Regions from separate parts of the Dryocola baronae genome, predicted to be linked through region 2. Evidence: riboswitches for the same ligand, from Rfam matches in the RefSeq annotation. Region 2 holds a riboswitch; each other region holds the start of a gene.
What was found. Region 2 has a riboswitch for thiamine pyrophosphate ahead of thiB (thiamine ABC transporter substrate binding subunit). Riboswitches for the same ligand answer to the same signal wherever they lie in the genome.
Positions count from the first base shown of each region.

Region 1: another riboswitch for thiamine pyrophosphate. It lies ahead of thiM (hydroxyethylthiazole kinase); the one in region 2 lies ahead of thiB (thiamine ABC transporter substrate binding subunit).
Region 3: another riboswitch for thiamine pyrophosphate. It lies ahead of thiC (phosphomethylpyrimidine synthase ThiC); the one in region 2 lies ahead of thiB (thiamine ABC transporter substrate binding subunit).

Region 1 is NZ_JBINNY010000001.1:1,683,368-1,690,659, reverse strand. Features, by position in the region: gene ACSPHG_RS07900 (hypothetical protein) at 1-216, opposite strand, end outside; gene thiD (bifunctional hydroxymethylpyrimidine kinase/phosphomethylpyrimidine kinase) at 654-1,454, opposite strand; gene thiM (hydroxyethylthiazole kinase) at 1,460-2,251, opposite strand; TPP riboswitch at 2,284-2,380, opposite strand; gene ACSPHG_RS07885 (HNH endonuclease signature motif containing protein) at 2,537-3,682, shown strand; gene ACSPHG_RS07880 (YrhA family protein) at 3,699-4,193, shown strand; gene ACSPHG_RS07875 (hypothetical protein) at 4,441-4,725, opposite strand; gene ACSPHG_RS07870 (LysR substrate-binding domain-containing protein) at 4,739-5,692, opposite strand; gene ACSPHG_RS07865 (DUF3772 domain-containing protein) at 6,241-7,292, shown strand, end outside.
Region 2 is NZ_JBINNY010000001.1:4,267,007-4,274,298, reverse strand. Features, by position in the region: gene thiQ (thiamine ABC transporter ATP-binding protein ThiQ) at 1-23, opposite strand, end outside; gene thiP (thiamine/thiamine pyrophosphate ABC transporter permease ThiP) at 7-1,617, opposite strand; gene thiB (thiamine ABC transporter substrate binding subunit) at 1,593-2,576, opposite strand; TPP riboswitch at 2,612-2,713, opposite strand; gene sgrR (HTH-type transcriptional regulator SgrR) at 2,749-4,407, opposite strand; gene sgrT (glucose uptake inhibitor SgrT) at 4,496-4,672, shown strand; gene ACSPHG_RS20180 (YopT-type cysteine protease domain-containing protein) at 4,879-5,595, shown strand; gene ACSPHG_RS20175 (YopT-type cysteine protease domain-containing protein) at 5,738-6,439, shown strand; gene leuD (3-isopropylmalate dehydratase small subunit) at 6,492-7,097, opposite strand; gene leuC (3-isopropylmalate dehydratase large subunit) at 7,109-7,292, opposite strand, start outside.
Region 3 is NZ_JBINNY010000001.1:267,136-274,427, forward strand. Features, by position in the region: gene thiG (thiazole synthase) at 1-375, opposite strand, end outside; gene thiS (sulfur carrier protein ThiS) at 377-577, opposite strand; gene ACSPHG_RS01265 (HesA/MoeB/ThiF family protein) at 561-1,313, opposite strand; gene thiE (thiamine phosphate synthase) at 1,306-1,941, opposite strand; gene thiC (phosphomethylpyrimidine synthase ThiC) at 1,938-3,836, opposite strand; TPP riboswitch at 3,926-4,035, opposite strand; gene rsd (sigma D regulator) at 4,087-4,590, opposite strand; gene nudC (NAD(+) diphosphatase) at 4,685-5,458, shown strand; gene hemE (uroporphyrinogen decarboxylase) at 5,500-6,564, shown strand; gene nfi (deoxyribonuclease V) at 6,580-7,251, shown strand.

The DNA.
Region 1 (7,292 bases), 2.6 Mb from region 2:
GATGGCTTTGTCCAGGTCCTGCCCTACCGCCGCCTGTTTCGCCGCGTCGTTGCCGGTTGCGATGGTATTCTGCCCGGAGACGCTGCTGTCGCCGGAGGTCTTAACTTCAAATAGCGCGTGGGCCTTCAGCGCCGGGCCGGTCAGTGAAACTTTTTTATCATTTTCCAGCCACTCATTAAAGGCTGAAAGAGATTGCTGTTGCTGAGTAATAGTCATTTCATTATTCCTGACAAGTGAGAGTATTTTTATTATGCCTACGCCGGGACATTTTTACGCCGAGCGCTGGATAAAGGGTAGATTTAAAATACAAACACTCAAGCACGAGAAAAATACGTACCGGGGTAACCAGGCACATGGAAAAATATCAATACTTTCAAGATGGCGAGATTATGAGATATATTTGTAGATGATATATTTAATATTGCCGCGCAGGGATGGTTTCGCTAAGTAACTACTTGTATTTATCATTCACCCCCACTAAACCAATATTGAACCACAACTACAATATCAAACAGAAGGCTGACTCGGAGGAATGTGCTGATAATTTGCTTAAGTTTGGTTATCAGCCGCGCTTTGCAGCCGAATATTTCACCATTGTCACTACCACGCGGGCATGATTTTCCGTCCCATAACGGGTTATGGGACGGTTTTTCCTACCACCATTCGTGAAAATGATGCACCGGGCCGATGCCGTGGCCCACCTCAAGCGAGTCCGCCTGCTCGAGCGCTTTTGACAGCCATTTTTTTGCCGCCTCGATCGTTTGCGGCCAGCCGTCGTTGCGGGGGTAAAGCGCTGCGAGCGCGGCGGAAAGGGTGCAGCCGGTACCGTGGGTGTGCCGGGTTTGCACGCGGGGAGCGGTAAAGCGCACCGCGCCGTCGCGGGTGAACAGCCAGTCCGGGCTTTCGGCGTCGTCCAAATGGCCGCCCTTCATCAGCACCGCGCTACAGCCCATGCCCAGCAGCGCGTCGCCCTGCTCCTTCATTTCTCTTTCATTGCGGGCGTGGGGCGCGTCGAGCAGCGCGGCGGCTTCCGGCAGGTTGGGCGTGATCAGCGCCACCTGCGGCAGCAGGCGTTTACGCAGGCTGTCCACCGCCGAGGGGGCAAGCAGCGGATCGCCGCTTTTCGCCAGCATCACCGTGTCCAGAACAACGCTGTGAACCTGATAAAACGCCAGACGTTCGGCAACCGCCTCCACGATATCAGCCTCGGCCAGCATACCGATCTTAACGGTATCGATGCGCACGTCGCCGAGCACCGAGTTGAGCTGCGCCGCGACAAAATCCGGTTCGATGCGGTAAACCGACTGCACGCCGCGCGTGTTTTGCGCCACCAGAGCGGTGATCACGCTGGTGCCGTACGCGCCGAGCGCCGAAAACGTTTTTAAGTCCGCCTGGATACCCGCGCCGCCGCTTGGGTCGGTGCCCGCGATGGTTAGCGCATTGATTCGGTTCATGCCCTTCATGCCAGCGCCTCCTCGTTCAGATGATAAAGCGCGTCGAGGAACGCCGGGATAAAGCTGCCGGGACCGGAGCCTGCGGCAATGGCCTGGCCGCCCGCCAGCTTCATAAATTGACAGGCGGCGGCCACGTTATCCAGCCGGTTCCCCGGCAGCGAAAGGCAGGCGGCAACGACGGCGGACAGCGCGCAGCCCGTGCCGACCACCCGCGTCATGAGTTTACCCCCGCCCGCAACGGCCCACGCGCCCGCTCCGTCGGTCACATAATCCTGCTCGCCGGTGACGGCCACCACGGCTCCGGTTTGAAGCGCAAGCTGCCGGGCCGCGGGCAAGGCGCTCTGCGCATCGTCGGTGCTGTCGACCCCTCTCCCACCGGCGCTGACGCCCGCCAGCGCGAGGATTTCTGAAGCGTTGCCGCGAACGGCGGCGGGACGCAGGGAGAGGATTTCACGGGCGAAAGCCGTGCGGAAGCTAAGCCCGCCGACGGCGACGGGATCGAGCGTCCAGGGCGTGGCAGATTCATTTGCGGCATGAATAGCGGCGAGCATGGCGCGGCTGCGTTCGGCGGTCAGCGTGCCGATATTAATCAACAGCGCGCCGGCGGCGGGGGCAAACTGCGCGGCCTCTTCAGGCTCAATCACCATTGCGGGCGCGGCACCGATGGCGAGCAGGACGTTGGCGGTGAAGCTTTGCACCACGTCGTTCGTCATGCAGTGGACTAAAGGCGTTGACTGGCGTAGTACGGTTAAAACGGCAGCGGCGCGATGGCCGGGTAGCAGGTCAGGTTGCAGCATGGCGGTCTCCTGTCCGGCGTGAAGAAGGGATGCGGACAGGCATCTGACTTCCCTACGCTGGCATTATCCAGATCAGGTGGTACGGGTATTTCTCAGCCTTCACAAAGAAGGGCACCCCGAGTCATTTCACATACAAAACAATCAGTTAAATATATACATTTTGTAGATATTTAGTGTAACCGGGGCTAAGCCCCAGGAGCAATATTTTTCGATTTATCACAATATTTATTACGGTGGTTATAAAGATCGGTATTAACATAACCCTTTATATTGTGAGGGATTCACATGCACGATTTCAGATTAATCATGATATGGGATGCTGCAAGAGAACTTAACCCCAGAGATTTCCAATACATACTAAGGCCAGAGGTAGCATTCGAAAGAGCAAGGGTTTACTACGATCTTGATTCTGCCAACTACTCTCACTTTAGCCTTCAACAAATGCCAAAGAGGAAAAGCGGTTTTATCAATCCCTTTTCAGCTAAGTATGACCGTAAGAGTAATGGCATGTATGACGGTGCTTATGATCATACACAACATAATGTAGATACCGGTTGGTTTATTGGAATAGATGAATCTGAGCAATGGGATTACTTTAAGCATCCATTCTATTTTGATGATAAAGGCGAGCTTGTCTACGATTGCTTTATGGATCACTGGCATTCATGGTTTGAAATGGAAGTTAGAGATGCTTACCGAAAATGCTTAGATAGCCATCAGGGAAGAAAACCAGCACCGACACAGAAGTTTCAACCATCAGATGCGCCTATACAACATGCTCAAGCAGCTAAAACTATTAATAGCAAAGCAGCAGGACGCTTATTAGCCGCTGGCGGTGTTTATAATGGCAACATTGAAGGCTTTAGAAAAACAGCAGAGCAATTAGGCGGTGAGGCTATTCATGGTTATGACCAAGTATTAAATGAAAAAACAGCAGGTACAGCTATTGCAGCGGCTTCTATTTTAATGGTTAAAAGGCCAAACTCAGATGCTTACGCTGAAATTAATAGCTATTTAGGCAAGTTAAGGGGTGAATCAAAAATAGTTAACGGAATCACGATACAAGACATTAACTATGTTAAAAGAAACCCAACAGATGCGGCAATTCTAAGAAAAGAATTTGATAGCACCGCCAGGAAAAAATTTCTTACTGATATAGCTGACACCCCTGAAGCAACAAACACATTCAATCCTTCACAACTATTGAGGATGAAAAATGGAAAATCTCCAGATGGTTGGGATGTACACCACAAATTACCATTAGATGATGGTGGTACAAACACCTTTGATAATCTAGTGTTAATCGAAAAAGAACCATATCACAAGGTATTTACTAACATGCAAAGATCGGCAACTAAAGGTATGATACCTGGTGAAAGCAAGGTTACACCATGGGCTATTCCTTCTGGTACAATTTATCCACTTAAATAAACAGGATTAAATAAAAATGAACATTTATAACATGCTGGATAACTTGAAAAATGAAATGACAAAATGGGAATACCCCATTCAAGAACCACTCAAAGACACATTTATTGATAGTATAACCAAAAGAAAGCCAGCAACTGATACATCCCCTATTCTGGAAGATCTAGCTAATGAACTTTGCATATTATTTGTAAACCAACCTGATTATGTTTTATTATTGGAAAAAATGGATGGATTCGAATACGATGGGCTTACATTATACAGTTTATCTGTACCAGAACCATTAATTAAAAATTTATTTATAGTAAACGAATTTTACAGAAATAATGATGATTATATAGATCCAGATTTGGCAGAACGCTTAGTCATTGGAGAAAATAGCATTTCTTTATTTACTTATGATACCAAAACTAACTTATTTGAAATTCGAGATAATATAGGAACAGATAATATCTTTGGATCATTTTCTAACTTCACCGATTTCTTATCAGACATACTTGATACTGTAGCATAACATGGAAGGTTAAATAATTGTTTCTGATATGATTTTACAGGCTACGCTGGCATTCTCCAGATCAGGTGGTACGGGTATTTCTCAGCCTTCACAAAGAAGGGCACCCCGAGTCCCAAGCCCAAAATAATAAAGAATAAGGAGATGATGACGGTAAAGCAAGACCTGCAGCGGCACTGGAAGGATCGCGCTGAGTATTGATAAAAGGTGCGCGATCGATATGACGTTTGCAGGCAATAAAATTTTATCGTCAATGATTAACCGGTGCTGAATCTGATTTAATTAAAGCCGCCCATTCCTGAATCTGCTGGGTGCTAATACAGCTTATATCACTGCGCCGCAGCATTTTTTCTGGCTGATATTTCAAATATGCCACGCAGGGGAAAAATTCCGGGCAGTTTTTTTCTATTTCCGGCAGGACATCTTCCTGCCAGTCTAAAAATGACGTTTCTTCTTCCAGCTCTTTACGTGTTGTCATAAAGACTTCTTCAATCATCCACGTAATGTACTCATTTTTATCATTTAAAAATTTCATAGTGCGACTCTTCTCAAAGTTGAAAATTGCTTTTAGCCAATTGGCTCTGCGTTGAAAAGTCCTTTTCAAGCCAGGTGACGAGCTCCGAAAAAATATCGTTCTGCAAGGCGACTTTGCTGTACATCATGTAAAACGGAATAGCATTGAAGCTAAAGTCGATATTGAGCTTGCGGATCGGGTAAATAGCCCGGCTTTGTTCATACAGCCAGGCGGGAATAATGCCCAGCATATCGGTGCGGGCAACCACGGCGGTAATGCTGGACAGTGAAAAACTGGTATAGCGCACGCTACGTTCGCCGAAGTGGCTTTCCACCGTGTTCTGCTCAAGCTGTAAATCCGACCCCATGCTGCCGGTGGTCAAAGTGGCAAACTGCTCGTGCTTTGCCTCTTCCGCGCTAATGTGGCTGCCCAGACGCGGGTGCCCTTCCCGGCAAATCATCACGATTTCCTCTTTAGCCACGGGCACCGTGCACAGCGAGCGGTTAAAAGAAGGCAACATATCAAACACCAGATCGACATCACGCAGCAGGAGCAGATCTTCCGAGGTTTCTTCCTCGTATAAAAAATCCCGGTGCACTATTTTACATTCCGGCGCGTGCGTTTGCGCCCATTCCACGATGAGGGGAACGATGCGGATGGCAAAATAGGAGGAACAGTGCACCACCAGCAGGTTTTTGCTCGTCGCATTGACCAACGATTCAAGCGTTGAGAGCACGTCGCCGTACTGCTGCGAAAGCTGCAAATGGATTGTCCGCGCCATGGTGGTTGGTTTTAGCTTCATACCGTTGCGCACGAAAAGCGGATCGGAAAAAAACACCCGCAGCTTTTGCATCGTCTGGCTTACGAAGGACGGCGAGCAGTGAAGCGCCTTCGCCGCTTTCGATACGCTGCTGTATTTATAAACCTCGTTAAACGTGTCGAGCAGTCTGAGGTCAAAATCAGCGGTCGAAACGGGCTTACTCTTCATGTCACTACTCCAGTCTGGCCATAATTGAGGTTTGTTACAGTAATTTACTTAAACGGCACAATTAATATTGTAGCCGCTCATTCAGGTATTTATGGCTTTCTAAAATAGAACGCCAGAATACATATATTCATTGCATACGGACAGCCGAAGCCAGCGTGACTTTATTTCAAAATGCGAGAGATATAGAGCACCAGAAAACCATTAGTATTTTTTATCCTGAATAATCAATAAATTGCATGCGGCAATTATCAGGTTCCAGGGTTATGTAGCAATAGCTTAAAAGGTTATTGAGTTAAATAGCGCTGTCCAAACGCCGCATAAAAAATTAGGCTAATCAAAAACCTCATTAAATATCCCGATAGTTAACATCAACGGCATAACGCACCATCGGCCCCGGCCCTTCAGAAGGGCAAGAGTTCAGCCAGGCCAAGCTGACCGATAACCCCACATGCTTCAGACAAACAGCACTATTTTTCCCGTGAATAAAAGGTATCCTTAGCCGGTTGGATTGCGTTGTTACTTTTTGGAATTCCCGGGTATCTCCTTTTATGCAAAAAATGTTAAGACTGCCGCTGCTGCTGGCCCTGCTGTCCTGCCTGATGTTCACACCTTTTCTTACGCTTGCGGACGACGCCCCCGGGCAAACGGGTGCAGAACAGCCGGTGAAAGTGAACGCCAGCGCCGAGCTGCCCGCGCTGCAAAAGCGCCTGGACTCGCTCAAACAGCGCGTGTCCACCGCGAAGGCCGATAAGCAGTTCACCAGCCTCAATGACGATGCGCAGAAATTAGTGAGCGATGCCGATAAGCTGGCCGTCGCCCTCGCCCCGCAGCTAACCCAAGTGCAGGCCCAGCTTGACGTGCTTGGCCCGGCCCCCGCGGCCGGTACGCTGACCGAAACCCCGCAGGTCGTCAGCCAGCGCAAGCAGCTGAACAGCAGCAAAACCCTGCTCACCACGCAGATTGAACAAACCAAAGCCATCGCCGTCGGGGCGCAAAACCTCTCGGCGCAGATATCCGGCCTGCGCCGCGACGCGCTGAAAACGCAGATTGCGCTGAATACCGGCAGCATCCTGGGCGAGAAGTTCTGGTCGCCGCTGATTAACCCAAGCGATAAAGACGCCACGCGCTTCGACGAATTTGGCAGCCAGGTGAGCGATGGCTGGAACCAGGCCTGGGATGAAGAGTGGCGTTTCGGCAGCGGTTTTTACCTGCTGCTGGCGCTCGCCATTGGCCTGTTTGGCCGTAAAGCGTTAGACAGGCCGATTAACTGGATCCTGCCGCGCTGGCTGCCGCAGGGCCGCTTTCGCCGCAGCTTCCTCGCCTGCTTTACGACGCTGAGCACCACGCTTACGCTCGGCATCAGCATGCAGATTATTTGCTATATCTTCACGCGGCTGCCCGACACCTCGCCGCTGATTAACGAGTTTGCCGGCCAGCTTGTCGAACTGACCTATTTCTCGGCGGTGATTGCCGGTCTGGGCATCGCGCTGCTGTCGAACAGCCACCCTTCGTGGCGTCTGCCGGGCATTGCCGATCCGCTGGCGAAAACCCTGGCGTCGTTCCCGGTGCTGCTCGCCACCTCCATTTTTATCTTCGGGAT
Region 2 (7,292 bases):
GTTACATTAGTCAGCGTTAGCATGGCGTCCCGGTAGTTTTTCAATCAGGGTGAACAGAGCAAAGCAAAGCGTCAGCAGGATGAGCGCGGTCACCGCGCCGTCCTGGCTGCGGTACGAACCAATCTGCTGGTAGAGATAGAACGGCAGGGTGCGGAAATCCTCGTTGCCAAACAGCGCCACCACGCCGAAATCGCCAATAGACAGCACGCAGGCAAACGCCAGCGCCTGGGCAAGCGGGATTTTCAGCGCCCGCAGCTCGATGAAACGCAGGCGGTTTAGCCCTTTAATATCCAGCGACCGGCACAGCCTGCCGTAGCGCTCAGCCGCGTCCAGCATCGGGTTTTCCAGCACCTTCAGCGCGTAGGGGATAGCCATCAGCGCGTTGGTGAAGATCACGATGCCGTCGGCAGACTGCGGCAGGCCGACGGTATTGTTGAGCAGCAGGAAGAAGCCCGTCGCCAGCACGATGCCCGGCATAGCGAGGATCAGCATGCCGCTCAGCTCCAGCGCCTGGCCTGCGAAGGCGTGGCTGCGCAGCCGCAGTTCGCGCGAGCTCCACAGCAGCATCATGGTTAGCGTTACGCAAATAATACCGGCGGCAACGGCGATGCGCAGCGAGGTGAAAAGCGCCTGCCAGAGGATTGGCTGCGACACCACGCTGCGAAATCCGCTATTGACGCCATCAATAATGACGGCCAGCAGCGGGGGCAGCAGCAGCAGTAGGGCAAGGGCGATAAACAGGCCGTCGCACAGCCTGCGGCGCAGGTTGTCCTGACGGTCGCGCCAGCCCTGCACCTGGCTTACGCCTACCGGAATCGCTTTGCCCAGGCGCTGGCTCAGCAGCACCAAGCCCAGACAGCAGATCATCTGGATAATGGCGAGGAGCGCCGCGCGGGCAGGGTCGTAATCGAAGCTCAGCGCCTGGAAGATCGCCAGTTCGATGGTGGTCGCCTGCGGCCCGCCGCCGAGCGATAGCACCGTTGCGAAGCTTGCGAAGCAGAGCATGAATATCAGCGCGGCGGCAGGCAGAATCTGGCGGCGCAGCCACGGCCACTCTACGAAGCGGAAGAAGTTCCAGCCGCGCATGCCGAGCTGGGCGGCAAGCTGGCGTTGTTCGCCGGGGATGCTCTCCAGCGCCTGGAGCAGCAGGCGGGTCGCCATCGGCATATTAAAGAAGATGTGCGCCAGCAGAATGCCCTGCAGGCCGTACGGCGAAAACGTCCACTCCACGCCGAACCACGCGCACAGTGAGGCGATCCAGCCAACGCGGCCATAAACGGTCAGAATGCCGAAGACGGCGACTAAAACCGGCAGCACCAGCGTCATCGCGCACAGGCGCAGCAGCGCAAGGCGGCCGGGGAAGCGGCGACGGTAGAGCGCGCGGGCGAGGAAAATGGCTGGGAGAACGGAAAGCAAGGCGGAAAGAAACGCCTGCCAGAACGAGAAGCGCAGCACGTGCCACAGATAGCTGTCCTGCAGCAGGGCGCGGATATCGGTCTGCGGCGCGTTAAACCACAGCGACAGAAAAGCCGTCAGGGCTACCGCCACCACAAGCATGGCGGCGAACAGCCCTGGGAACAGCCAGCCTGGTATTAGCGGCTGGTGGCGCGAAGCCATGCGCTAATCCAGCCGGCACGATGTTCAGCAACCTGCTGCGGTGTGAACTCCAGCGCGGTCTGCGGTTTAGGAAGCGTGCTGAAGCCTTCCGGGAGCTTCACCTCGGCAACCGGGTACATCCAGTTGCCGGTTGGAACGGTATTCTGGAAACCCGGCGTGGTGATGAATTTCATGAATTTCTCAGCCAGCTCCGGCTGCCTGCTTGCCGCCAGACGACCGGCGACTTCAACCTGCAGGTAGTGCCCCTCGCTGAAATCCGCCGCCGCGTAGTTATCTTTCTTCTCTTCGATAATGTGATAGGCCGGGGAGGTGGTGTAGCTCAGCACCAGGTCGGCTTCGCCTTTTAAGAACAGACCGTAGGCCTCTGACCAGCCTTTCGTGACGGTAACGGTTTTGCCCGCCAGCTTCTGCCAGGCTTCGGGTGCTTTATCGCCGTAGACTTTTTGCATCCACAGCAGCAGGCCAAGGCCCGGCGTGCTGGTGCGCGGGTCTTGATAAATCACTTTCCATTTCTGGTCGCTATCAACCATCTCTTTCAGGCTTTTCGGCGGATTTTTGAGTTTGTTTTTATCGTAGACGAAGGCGAAGTAGCCGTAGTCGAACGGCACAAATGTATCGTTCTTCCAGCCGCCGGGGATTTTCAGGGCGCTGGCGTCAACGTTGCTCGGCGCGAAGAGTTTGGTCTGCGACGCGGCTTCCAGAAGATTATTGTCCAGCCCCAGCACCACGTCGGCCTTGCTGTTTTTACCTTCCATGCGCAGGCGGTTGAGCAGCGATACGCCGTCTTCCAGCGCCACAAATTTCAGCTCGCAGCTACAGTCGGCTTCGAAGGCTTTTTTTACCGCAGGCCCGGGGCCCCAGTCAGCGGCAAAGGAGTCATAGGTATAGACGGTCAGCAGGGGTTTTGCGAAAGCGGGGGCTGCAATAAGAACCAGCAGCGGCAGTAATTTCTTGAACACTTTGCACCTCTTAAATTAGGGGTGGCAAAGGACTTTGAGCGGTGAGCCTCAAATCCCTTCGCCGGCGTTATCCGGATCAGGTTCGACGGGTATTATCTCAGCGCGGACAAAAAGTCCTGGCACCCCGTTGAGCACGCAACATTGTAATGATTCTGTGAACGTTCCGAAAGAACTATGGTTCCGGCGGCGCAAACCAGGCGGATTTGAAGTCAAACCAGCCGAGGGTGTTCATGCGCACGCCGCGCATGCTGCGCTGGCCTTCAATGCGCAGCCAGTGGTGGATCAGCGGGATAATGTCGTCGCGATCGAGCATTTGCTTGCACCATTCCGGCAGCGCCAGCGTTTTACTGTGCCAGCGGCGGGCGTCGCCCTCCCAGTCAATCGGCATGCATTTTTGAATCAGCGGCACTTCGTAGAGCTGGGCGAACAGCGAATATTCCAGCGGCAGGGTGAAGTTGACGCTGTTAAGCCAGATATCGCTTTCCACGTCGCCCTGGTGCCACTCATCGTAGCTAATTTCCTGAATGATGAGCTTTACGCCCTGCTTCGCCAGCAGCTCGCTCATGATACTGCTGATGACCCGGTGTTCTACGTGGTCGCGATAATAGGTGAGGGTGATGCTCTCAAGCCCCGCGGGTTTAGCTACCAACGGCCCGGTGCGTGAATGGTGCCAGCGCGGGAGCAGGCCATAGGCCGGGAACCAGTACTGCTGATACTGTTCCGCCGCGCTGTAGATAAGGTTGACGGGGGACAGAACATGCCCGACCCACTGCCGAACGCCCGTGTGGGCACCGAGCCCCGAACGGCTGTCGAACAGCAGGTAGTAACACCCTTCTTCCGGGCGGCTTTCCACCGCCTTTTCGCTGTCCGGCATGCCCTGTAGCTGCACGCCGCAGCTCGACTCTTCGCCTACCTCCGGCAAAACCCAGAAGTTAACCTCATCGATAAGCGCCCGGAACCCGAAGTAATCGTCGAAGGCGTGGATTTTTAGCTGGTTGCGGTTGTTGCGGGCGACAGAGTAGGGGCCGGTACCGACCGGCTGGCTGGCGAAATCCGCCATCGTCGTCCATTCACGCGGCAGAATCATGGCGTTGACGCTGCCCAGCAGCCAGGGTAGCCAGTCGTCCGGCTGGCTGAGATGAATATCCAGCGTCCAGGTGGTCGGCGAGGCGATCTGCGAGATATGTGCGAACAGCGGCAGGGCGTTGATGCGCTGCAGCGAGGTGATGATATCCAGCATGTCCAGCTCGCGGCCGTGGTGAAAATGGATGCCGGGGCGAAGGTAGAAGCGCCAGTGTAAAGGGGAAATTTGCTGCCAGTGGTGGGCGATATCCGCTTCCAGTTCCCCATTTTCCTCATTTATACGCGTCAGGCCGCTGAAAATCTGCCGGGCGATATGCGTTTCAGACCGGCGCAGCGCGGAGCCGGGCAGCAGGTTTAGCAGTGGGCGGTAATAGAGCACGCGCAGGATGTGGCGGCCCTGGCGGAAGCTGCGGCCGAGGTGGGAAATAAGCATTTGGCGGACGGCGGCCTTGTCGCCGACAATTTGCACCAGCTGATCGATGCGATCCTGCTCAAGAAGATCCTCGGCCCGCTGCTGCTGGAGGGCAAGCCCGGTGTATAAGAATTCGAGCTGCGAACGCTTGCCGCGCCCGGCTTCCGCCTTCCAGCTAAGCCAGCCCTTTTCCTGCATCGCGTTGAGCAGCGTACGCATGTGGCGGCGCGAACAGTTGAGCAGTTCGGCCAGATCGTTGAGCGTGGTTTCCTGCGGCTTTCCGTCACAGCACTGCCACAGACGAATGAACTGCTGTTGTAAACGACCGGATGACATAAAAGAGGAACTCCAGGCAGAAACTCATCAATTTAACTTTCCCTATATTACGCCAATAATCATCAACGATGAAAGCGAGGAGGGGCATATGAAACGGTCATCACCTGTTGAGTTTTACCAAGATTACTTTGCCGCGACGCAGTTCGTGAAAACGAAAGGCGTGGGTGCCGGATGGCTGGCTCGCCTGACGGCTGGGCAACGTTTGAGGATGCTCGAAGACTTAATGCAGTGGGAGGTTACGACCCCGACGGCCGTGAGCGACTAAATCGCCTTCATCACGTGTGACTGAGTATTGGTGCTTTTCACCAGCCAGCAGATTATCTGCTGGCTTTTTTACGTTCTAAATATTGATATGGCAAATAATATATTTGTGAGTATATCTTTAAATAGTGGCTGAATGTTTTTTCTGGCAAGGCGCGGGGCTTTTTTTTATTATCAGAGATTAATCTTAAAGAAATGGAGTTTTTTAATATGACACCTCTATTAAATATAAGAAATTTATATATTTCATTCCTGGAAAAAAATCAAAGTCCAGGTGTTTGCATGGGCCTTTGCCTGACGTGGCTGGGTGATATTTTGAAAGACCGACCGAACGAGCAGTCGGGCGGCTGGCTTTCAAACTGGTTTTACTCAACAGCAAAACAGACGCCTGCTTCTAAGGCCTTATTGCCTTCTGAGGCAGCGCGTTTGACTCAGCTTTTTGAACGCGCATTCAGGAAGCATAATAATTATATAAAACGTTATCAGGAACAAAAGGACGGCGGGTTCAGCCAGCTGACTTATGATGAAGTCACAATAAATCATAAGAACCAACTCCAGTTAGAAAGGGAGCGTGCGTCTGGCATTCCGGGTTTGACGTATCACTCTAGTAAATATAATAACTTTATGTTTTACAGGGGGCTGGATACCTATAACGATAAGGATATTTTAACGGGGGTTATTATTACTTTTAAACTTAGGCTGGCTCCTGGCGGTGCCTATGCAGGCCACGCCGTGGCGGCATTTCGCGTTGATGAATTCGAAACGTTATTCTTTGATCCTAATTTTGGCTTGTTTAAAACATGTACAAAATACCCAATGATGGAAATAATTTCTCACCTCAAAAGACAGTATATTGAAGCAACTCCAAGAACAGAAATTAGAGTATCAAGACGATTAATTAAAAATGTAAATTATTCAATGGCTTGATTTTTTACGATTGGATATTCCCGGTTCGTCTTTATCGTTTGTGATTGACATGTATGCGCTTTTTCAGTCGGAAAGGATTTTGTTGATAATAAAAATGCTTTTATTATTCATGCCTAATATTAAATAAAAGGAACTTTTGAGTATGCTGCCCCTTTTGAATACAAGGAATTTATATAAATCCTATCTTGATGAGCATAACAGCCGTGGTGTTTGCATGGGGCTTTGCCTGACATGGCTGGGAGATATTTTAAAAGCACGGCCGGAAGAGAAGCCAAAAGGCTGGCTTGCGAGCTGGTTTTATTCTTCTCCGCAACAAACTCCCGCTATGAAAGCCTTGTTGCCTTCAGAGTCGGCTCGTTTAATTCAGCTTTTTGAACGCGCGTTCAGGAAGCAGGTTAATTATAAGAAACGCTATAGTGAATATAGAACGGGACGCAAGTGTAAATTAACTCATGATGAAATCATGGTAAATTACAAGAATGAACATGAGCTAGAAAAAGAGACGATTTCCGGCGTTCCGGGGCTGGTTTACCGTTCTATCCCCCGTAGCCATTTCATTTTATGCAAAGGGGTGGATGACTTAAACAATAAGGATACGTTAACGGGAGTTATCATTACGTTTAAGTTTATACACACCTCTGGCAAGCAGGGGGCGCACGCCGTGGCGGCGTTTCGTATAGCCGAGCACGACACGTTATTCCTCGAGCCCAACTATGGTTTATTCAGAGCGGACACCCAGTATCCGATGATGGAAATTAATGATTTCCTTGAGAGAAAATATAAAAATATCACTCCAACAAAGGAAATTATCATATCAAGGAAGCTAAATAACGCTTTAAGATGATGTTTAGAAATGTGCAGGGCGGGGAACCCTCAACACTCCCCGCCCTAAAGCATTAGCGCATAAACGCCGGTTGTTTCTGCTCGTAGCTTGAGATAGCGCCTTCGTGCTGCAGCGTCAGGCCGATGCTGTCCAGCCCTTCCAGCATGCAGTGGCGGCGGAAGGTATCGATATTAAACGAATAGGTTTTGTCGCCCGCCTGTACGGTTTGCGCTTCCAGGTCGACGACAAACTTAACGCCCGGGTTTGCCGCAACCACTTTGAACAGCTCGTCGACTTCTTCTTCACTAAGCGTAACCGGCAGCAGCTGGTTGTTGAACGAGTTGCCATAGAAGATATCGGCGAAGCTAGGCGCGATCACCACTTTGAAGCCGTAATCCGTCAATGCCCACGGCGCGTGCTCGCGAGAGGAGCCGCAGCCGAAGTTTTCGCGCGCCAGCAGGATAGAGGCACCTTTAAACTCCGGGAAGTTCAGCACGAAATCTGGGTTTGGCTGCTGGCCGCCGTCGTCCAGAAAACGCCAGTCGTTGAACAGGTGCGCGCCAAAGCCGGTGCGCGTTACCTTCTGCAAAAATTGCTTGGGTATGATGGCGTCGGTATCGACGTTTGCAGCATCCAGCGGAACGACCAGGCCGGTATGTTGGATAAATTTCTCTGCCATGGTGTTTTCCCTTATTTCAACGTACGGATGTCAGCAAAGTGACCGGATACGGCAGCGGCGGCGGCCATCGCAGGGCTAACCAGGTGCGTGCGCCCGCCGCGGCCCTGACGGCCTTCGAAGTTACGGTTGCTGGTAGAGGCGCAGCGTTCACCCGGCTCCAGACGATCGTTATTCATCGCCAGGCACATTGAGCAG
Region 3 (7,292 bases), 4.0 Mb from region 2:
AACGAAGCCCTGTTTCACGAGGATTTCCGCCGCCTTCAGCGTTTCAATCGGGTCGGGTAACAGGTAACGGGCGTCAGGATGAATTTCCAGCTTCACCCAATGCGTCCCCAGCGCCTCACGCGCCAGTCGGGCAGCAAAAATCGCCTCTTCGGCTGTTTTCGCGCCCGACGTATTGGGAAGAAGCTGCACTCCCGCCTCCAGCAGGGGAGCCAGAATCGCATCGTTATGATTGCGCAGATCGACGCGTTTCATCGCCATCGTCACCAGCTGCGATCCGCTGGCGCGAATAGCCTCTGCCATTACCTGCGCAGAAGAGAATTTCCCGGTACCGGTAAACAGGCGGGACGAAAATGTCTTGTCAGCAATCTGTAGCATATCAACCTCCGGCTATGGCTTGAAAAAGCAGGATTTGGTCGCCATCGTGCAGCATTCTGGCCTCCCACTGCTCGCGTGGAACGATTGTCTGGTTGAGAGCAAGCGCGACGCCAGGCTTCAGCAAACGCAGCTGTTCGAGCAGCGTTGCCAGCGTCAGGCCCTCGGCGCACTGCATCGGCTCATCGTTAAAGAGAATGCGCATTTTGCCCCCCGCAAACCGGGCAGCCGGACGATTTCTGCATGACGAGCGTGCGCCAGCTGTGGTGGCGGGCATCGAACAGCCGCAGGCCGCTGGCCGGCACCATGCCGGTGAGCAGCTTGATGGCTTCAAGCGCCTGCAAAGTGCCCATCACGCCAACCACCGGGCCAAGGACGCCCGCGGTGCGGCAGTTGCGTTCCGGCTCCTGTTCGTCCGGCCAGATGCAGCGATAGCATCCGCTGGCCCACGGCGGCGTTAATACCATTAGCTGCCCGCCGAACCCCACACCGCTTGCCGAAATCAGCGGTCTGTCGTTTGCGACGCAGGCCGCATTTACCGCCTGCCGCGTCGCCATGTTGTCGCTGCAGTCCAGCACCACATCGACGCTTTTCACCGCCTGTGCCAGCGCTTCACCTGACAGACGCTGCGCGATAGCTTCCAGTTTGATATCAGGATTGAGTCGTTCAAGATGCCGTCGGGCGGCCCGTGCTTTTGGCCGATCGATATCCTGCGAGGTAAACAGAATCTGGCGCTGCAAATTGCTGATATGGACGTGGTCATCATCCGCCAGCATCAGCGTGCCGACGCCCGCTCCTGCAAGGTAAAGCGCCGCCGGAGAGCCCAACCCGCCAAGCCCGACGATCAGCACCCGGCTGGCGAGCAGCTTTTCTTGCCCCTCTACGGCCACATCCTCCAGCAGGAGCTGGCGACCGTAACGCATGAAATCCGCATCATTCATCGCCTGCTCCCGCCAGTTCGAGAAGCTGTGCCGTCGCCGCACGCCAGTCCGCGGCTTTGGTAATCGCGCTCACTACGGCGACGCTGCCCACGCCCGTAGCAAGCACGGCGGGTACGCGATCGATGCTAATTCCGCCGATCGCCACCGTCGGGTAATCACCCAGCGTTTTGACATGCGCGGCGAGCTGCGCCAGCCCCTGCGGCGATGAAGGCATCTGCTTGGTTTGGGTTGGGAAAACGTGGCCGAGCGCGATGTATGAAGGGCGTGCCGCAAGGGCGCGGTCCATTTCCATGTTGTCGTGGGTGGATAGCCCAAGGCGCAGGCCCGCGTTGCGAATGGCGTCGAGGTTGGCGATATCCAAATCCTCCTGGCCAAGGTGTACGCCGTAGGCGCGATGTTTGATAGCCAGCCGCCAGTAGTCGTTGATAAACAGCCGGGCCTGATACCGCTCGCCCAGCCTGACGGCGGCGATGACGTCTGCTTCAACGTCTTCGTCGCGCCTGTCCTTGATGCGCAGCTGAATCGTGCGAACACCCGCAGCAAGCAGGCGCTCAATCCATTCCACGCTGTCGACCACTGGGTACAGCCCCAGCCGCCGTGGGGTAGGGGGAAAAGCTTTCAGGCTCATACTTCCTCCTGGCGCAGATAGATTTCCCCGCCTTTTGCGCGGAAGTTTTGCGACATGTCTTCCATTCCCACTTCAATGACCTGCTTCGCGGCAAAGTCGCGCACTTCCTGGGAGATTTTCATCGAGCAGAATTTCGGTCCGCACATGGAACAGAAGTGCGCGACCTTGCCGGATTCCTGCGGCAGCGTTTCGTCGTGGTAAGCGCGGGCGGTGAAGGGGTCGAGCGCAAGGTTGAACTGGTCTTCCCAGCGGAATTCGAAGCGCGCTTTCGACATGGCGTTGTCGCGGATCTGCGCGCCCGGATGGCCTTTCGCCAGATCTGCGGCATGCGCCGCAATTTTGTAGGTTATCAAGCCCTGCTTCACGTCCTCTTTATTCGGCAGGCCGAGGTGCTCTTTTGGCGTCACGTAGCAAAGCATCGCGCAGCCGAACCAGCCGATCATCGCGGCGCCGATTCCCGAGGTGAAATGGTCGTAGCCAGGGGCGATGTCCGTGGTCAGCGGGCCGAGGGTGTAGAACGGCGCTTCGTGGCAGTGCTCCAGCTCTTCGGTCATGTTGCGGCGGATCATCTGCATCGGCACGTGTCCCGGGCCTTCGATCATCACCTGTACGTCGTACTCCCAGGCGATTTTGGTCAGCTCGCCCAGCGTGTGCAGCTCTGCGAACTGCGCCTCGTCGTTGGCGTCCTGAATGGAGCCAGGGCGCAGCCCGTCGCCAAGAGAAAGCGAGACGTCATAGGCCGCGCAGATTGCGCAGATTTCGCGGAAATGTTCGTAAAGGAAGTTTTCCTCATGATGGGAAAGGCACCATTTCGCCATGATCGACCCGCCGCGTGAGACGATGCCGGTGAGGCGTTTGGCGGTCATCGGCACGTAGCGTAGCAGCACGCCAGCGTGAATGGTGAAGTAGTCCACGCCCTGTTCGGCCTGCTCCAGCAGCGTGTCGCGGAACATCTCCCAGGTCAGGTCTTCGGCCATGCCGTTGACCTTTTCCAATGCCTGGTAAATCGGCACGGTGCCGATAGGAACGGGGCTGTTGCGCAGGATCCATTCGCGAGTTTCGTGGATATAGCGCCCGGTGGACAGGTCCATCACGGTGTCCGCCCCCCAGCGCGTTGACCAGACCAGCTTCTCCACTTCTTCTTCAATGGATGAGGTCACCGCCGAGTTGCCGATATTGGCGTTGACCTTCACCAGGAAGTTGCGCCCGATAATCATCGGTTCAGATTCTGGGTGGTTGATATTGGCGGGGATAATCGCCCGGCCTGCGGCCACCTCGTCACACACAAATTCGGGCGTGATATTTTCCGGCAAACGAGCGCCAAAGGCTTCGCCCGGATGCTGGTGGCGTAATACGGCATCGCGAATGCGCTCGCGGCCCATGTTTTCGCGGATGGCGATAAACTCCATCTCAGGCGTGACGATGCCTCGGCGCGCGTAATGCAGCTGGGTGACGCATTTGCCGGTTTTAGCGCGTTTGGGCGTAAGGCGCGTTTCAAAGCGCAGGTCGTCCAGGGCGTCGTCCGCAAGGCGCTCTTTCGTGTAGGCAGAGCTGCGGTCGTTGAGCGTTTCGCAGTCGGCGCGTTCTTCAATCCATCCGCTTCGCAGCGGCGGCAGCCCGCGCAGCACGTCGATGCTAACGTTTGGATCGCCATACGGGCCGGAGGTGTCGTAAACCGGCACCGCGTCGTTAGGTTCATATTGCGGATTGTCTTTACTGCCGCCCGCCATCGTTGGGCTAAGCTGGATTTCCCGCATCGGCACGCGAATATCCTCCCGCGAGCCGGAAAGATAAATGCGCTGGGAATTTGGGAAGGCGGTGCCTTCTAGCGTGTTGATAAAGTGAAGCGCAGCCGCGCGCTGTTCGCGACGTGTTGGTTTTTCAGATGCAGACATAGCTCATTCCAGGATTCGATCAGGAGTGGCTTGTCAGAACGACGGATGGAGTAATGGATGTGGGGCGCCCGAAAAAGGCCGTACCCAAAAGCAGAATTACTCTTGTTCCCTTCGCAGGTTTTAACCTGATCAGGTTCCGCGGATCCCGAATTAACGGTCTCAGCCGGTGCTTTCGCACTCGGCACTCCGACAAGAAGAAACCCGTATTGCTACGGGTGAAGTTGTAAATTACTCGTTAACAGCGCAGAACTCAAGCCGGGCGTGCAAGGCTATCCGTGTCGTTGGCGCTGCTGTGCAGATTGTTGGCGTACGCCAGTTCGATGAGCTTATCTTCCAGCGAGAAACGCGCTTCCAGCGCTTCACCGATGCCGGACAACGCCTGCTGGAACTCAATACAGTTGTCGTCGTCGATGGCGTTTTCCAGATTGGTATCGTAGAAATCCATGATCTGCTGGGTATTGGCTTCGAGCTGCGGGTAGATTTGAGTGGCCGCTAAAAGCGGGCTGGCACCTTCCATTTCATCGATAATGCGCTCATAAATATTGAAATGGCCGGCTGAAAGGTAGTCCACCAGGTTGTGGCAAAAATTATCCAGCGCCTTTTCATTAAGCGCAGAGAGCGATTCCTTGTTAGGCTTGATCCCGACCATGTTGTAATACGCCACGAGCAAATGTTTGCGGGCATATAGCCATTGGTCGACTAACTCATTGCTACCGCCAACGCGCTCAGTCAGGCTTTCTAGCTGGTTCAGCATGTTTGACTCCGTGAGTTGCAAGATTTAACGCAAACGTACCCAAAATATAACAACTATTGTTTATACCAGTGTCCAGGGGGATGTGCACCAGGTTATGGAACGTGTCATTCAAAAGTTAGATCAGGGCTGGTTTATCGTCAGTCATGAACAAAAATTGTGGCTGCCAAAAGGCGAGCTGCCTCACGGATCGGCGGCGGACTTCCAGCTTGAAGGCGCGAATGGTCTGCAAATCGGCGAGTGGGAAGGCGAGCCGGTATGGCTGATTCGCCAGAATCGCCGCCAGGAAATGGGCTCGGTGCGCCAGGTTATCGACCAGGACGTGGGCCTGTTTCAGCTTGCAGGGCGGGGCGTTCAGCTGGCCGAGTTTTACCGTTCGCACAAATTTTGCGGCTACTGCGGCCATGAGATGCACCCCAGCAAAACCGAATGGGCGATGCTCTGCAGCCACTGCCGCGAACGCTACTATCCGCAGATTGCGCCCTGCATCATCGTCGCCATCCGCCGGGACGATCATATCCTGCTTGCCCAACATACACGCCATCGCAACGGGGTTTATACCGTGCTGGCCGGTTTTGTTGAAGTCGGCGAAACCTTAGAGCAGGCCGTCGCGCGTGAAGTGATGGAAGAGAGCAGCATCCGCGTGAAAAATCTGCGCTACGTGACTTCGCAGCCCTGGCCTTTCCCGCAGTCGCTGATGACCGCGTTTATGGCCGACTACCACAGCGGTGATATCAAAATCGATCCTAAAGAGCTGATTGACGCGCAGTGGTATCGCTACGACCAGCTGCCGCTTATCCCTCCGGCTGGCACGGTGGCGCGCCGTCTGATAGAAGACACCGTCGCTCAGTGTCGGGCAGAGTATGAATGACGTGGTAAACTGGGCGGATACAGCTAAAGGAAATGCTAAAAATGACTGAACTGAAGAACGATCGTTACCTCCGCGCCTTGCAGCGTCAGCCAGTAGACATCACGCCTGTATGGATGATGAGGCAGGCGGGGCGCTATTTGCCAGAGTACAAAGCCACCCGCGCTATTGCCGGCGACTTTATGTCCCTGTGCAAAAACGCCGAGCTTGCCTGCGAAGTCACCCTGCAGCCGCTGCGCCGCTACCCGCTTGATGCGGCGATCCTCTTCTCAGACATCCTCACCGTGCCGGATGCGATGGGGCTGGGTCTATATTTCGAAGCGGGCGAAGGCCCACGCTTCAGCTCGCCGATTACCAGCCGCGCCGACGTCGAAAAGCTGCCGATTCCGGACCCGGAAGACGAACTGGGCTACGTGATGAACGCGGTACGCACCATCCGTAAAAACCTCGCAGGTCAGGTGCCGCTGATTGGTTTCTCCGGCAGCCCGTGGACGCTGGCGACCTATATGGTCGAAGGCGGTAGCAGCAAAGCTTTTACCGTTATCAAAAAGATGATGTACGCCGACCCGCAGGCGCTGCATCTGCTGCTCGACAAGCTGGCGCAGAGCGTCACGCTGTACCTGAACGCGCAGATCAAAGCCGGCGCGCAGTCGGTAATGATCTTCGATACCTGGGGCGGCGTGCTGACAGGCCGCGACTACCAGCAATTCTCTCTCTATTACATGCACAAAATTGTCGATGGCCTGCTGCGTGAAAACGAAGGCCGCCGGGTGCCGGTCACGCTGTTTACTAAAGGCGGCGGGCAGTGGCTGGAAGCGATGGCAGAAACCGGCTGCGACGCGCTGGGCCTGGACTGGACGATAGACATCGCCGACGCGCGCCGTCGCGTGGGGCATAAAGTTGCGCTACAGGGCAATATGGACCCGTCTATGCTTTACGCGCCGCCTGCATGTATCGAAGAAGAAGTTTCAACGATTCTGGCCGGGTTTGGCAAAGGTGAAGGGCACGTATTCAACCTTGGTCACGGCATCCATCAGGACGTTCCGCCAGAACATGCGGGCGCGTTCGTTGAGGCGGTACACCGCCTGTCCGCGCCATATCATCAGTAAAACAAAGGAGAGGGAATGGATCTCGCAGCGCTTCGTCAGCAACAGATCGAACTGGCATCCAGTGTGATCCGCGAGGATCGCTTTGATGTCGATCCGCCGCAGTTTATCGCCGGTGCCGACGTCGGTTTCGAGCAAGGCGGGGAAGTCACCCGCGCCGCCATCGTGCTGCTGAAATATCCTTCCCTTGAACTGGTGGAATACAAGGTGGCGCGCATCGCTACCACTATGCCTTACATCCCCGGCTTCCTGTCGTTTCGTGAATATCCTGCGCTGCTCGCGGCGTGGGATATGCTTTCGCGCAGGCCGGACCTGCTGTTTGTTGACGGGCATGGGATCTCTCACCCGCGCCGTCTCGGCGTTGCCAGCCATTTTGGCCTGCTGGTGGATGTGCCGACCATCGGCGTTGCCAAGAAGCGCCTGTGCGGGCGCTTTGAGCCGCTGGGCGATGAGGTGGGCGAGAAACAGCCGCTTATCGACAAAGGCGAACAGCTTGCCTGGGTGTGGCGCAGCAAAAAACGTTGCAATCCACTCTTCGTGGCAACCGGGCACCGCGTGAGTGTCGACACGGCGCTGCTGTGGGTGCAAAGGTGCATGGCGGGCTACCGTTTACCGGAGCCTACGCGCTGGGCTGATGCCGTTGCATCGGGCCGCCCGGCTTTCGCGCGGTGGCAAGCAATTCAGGGGTGATTAGGGTAAACTGCCGCTAATTTCCCGTCTTTGAGACATCG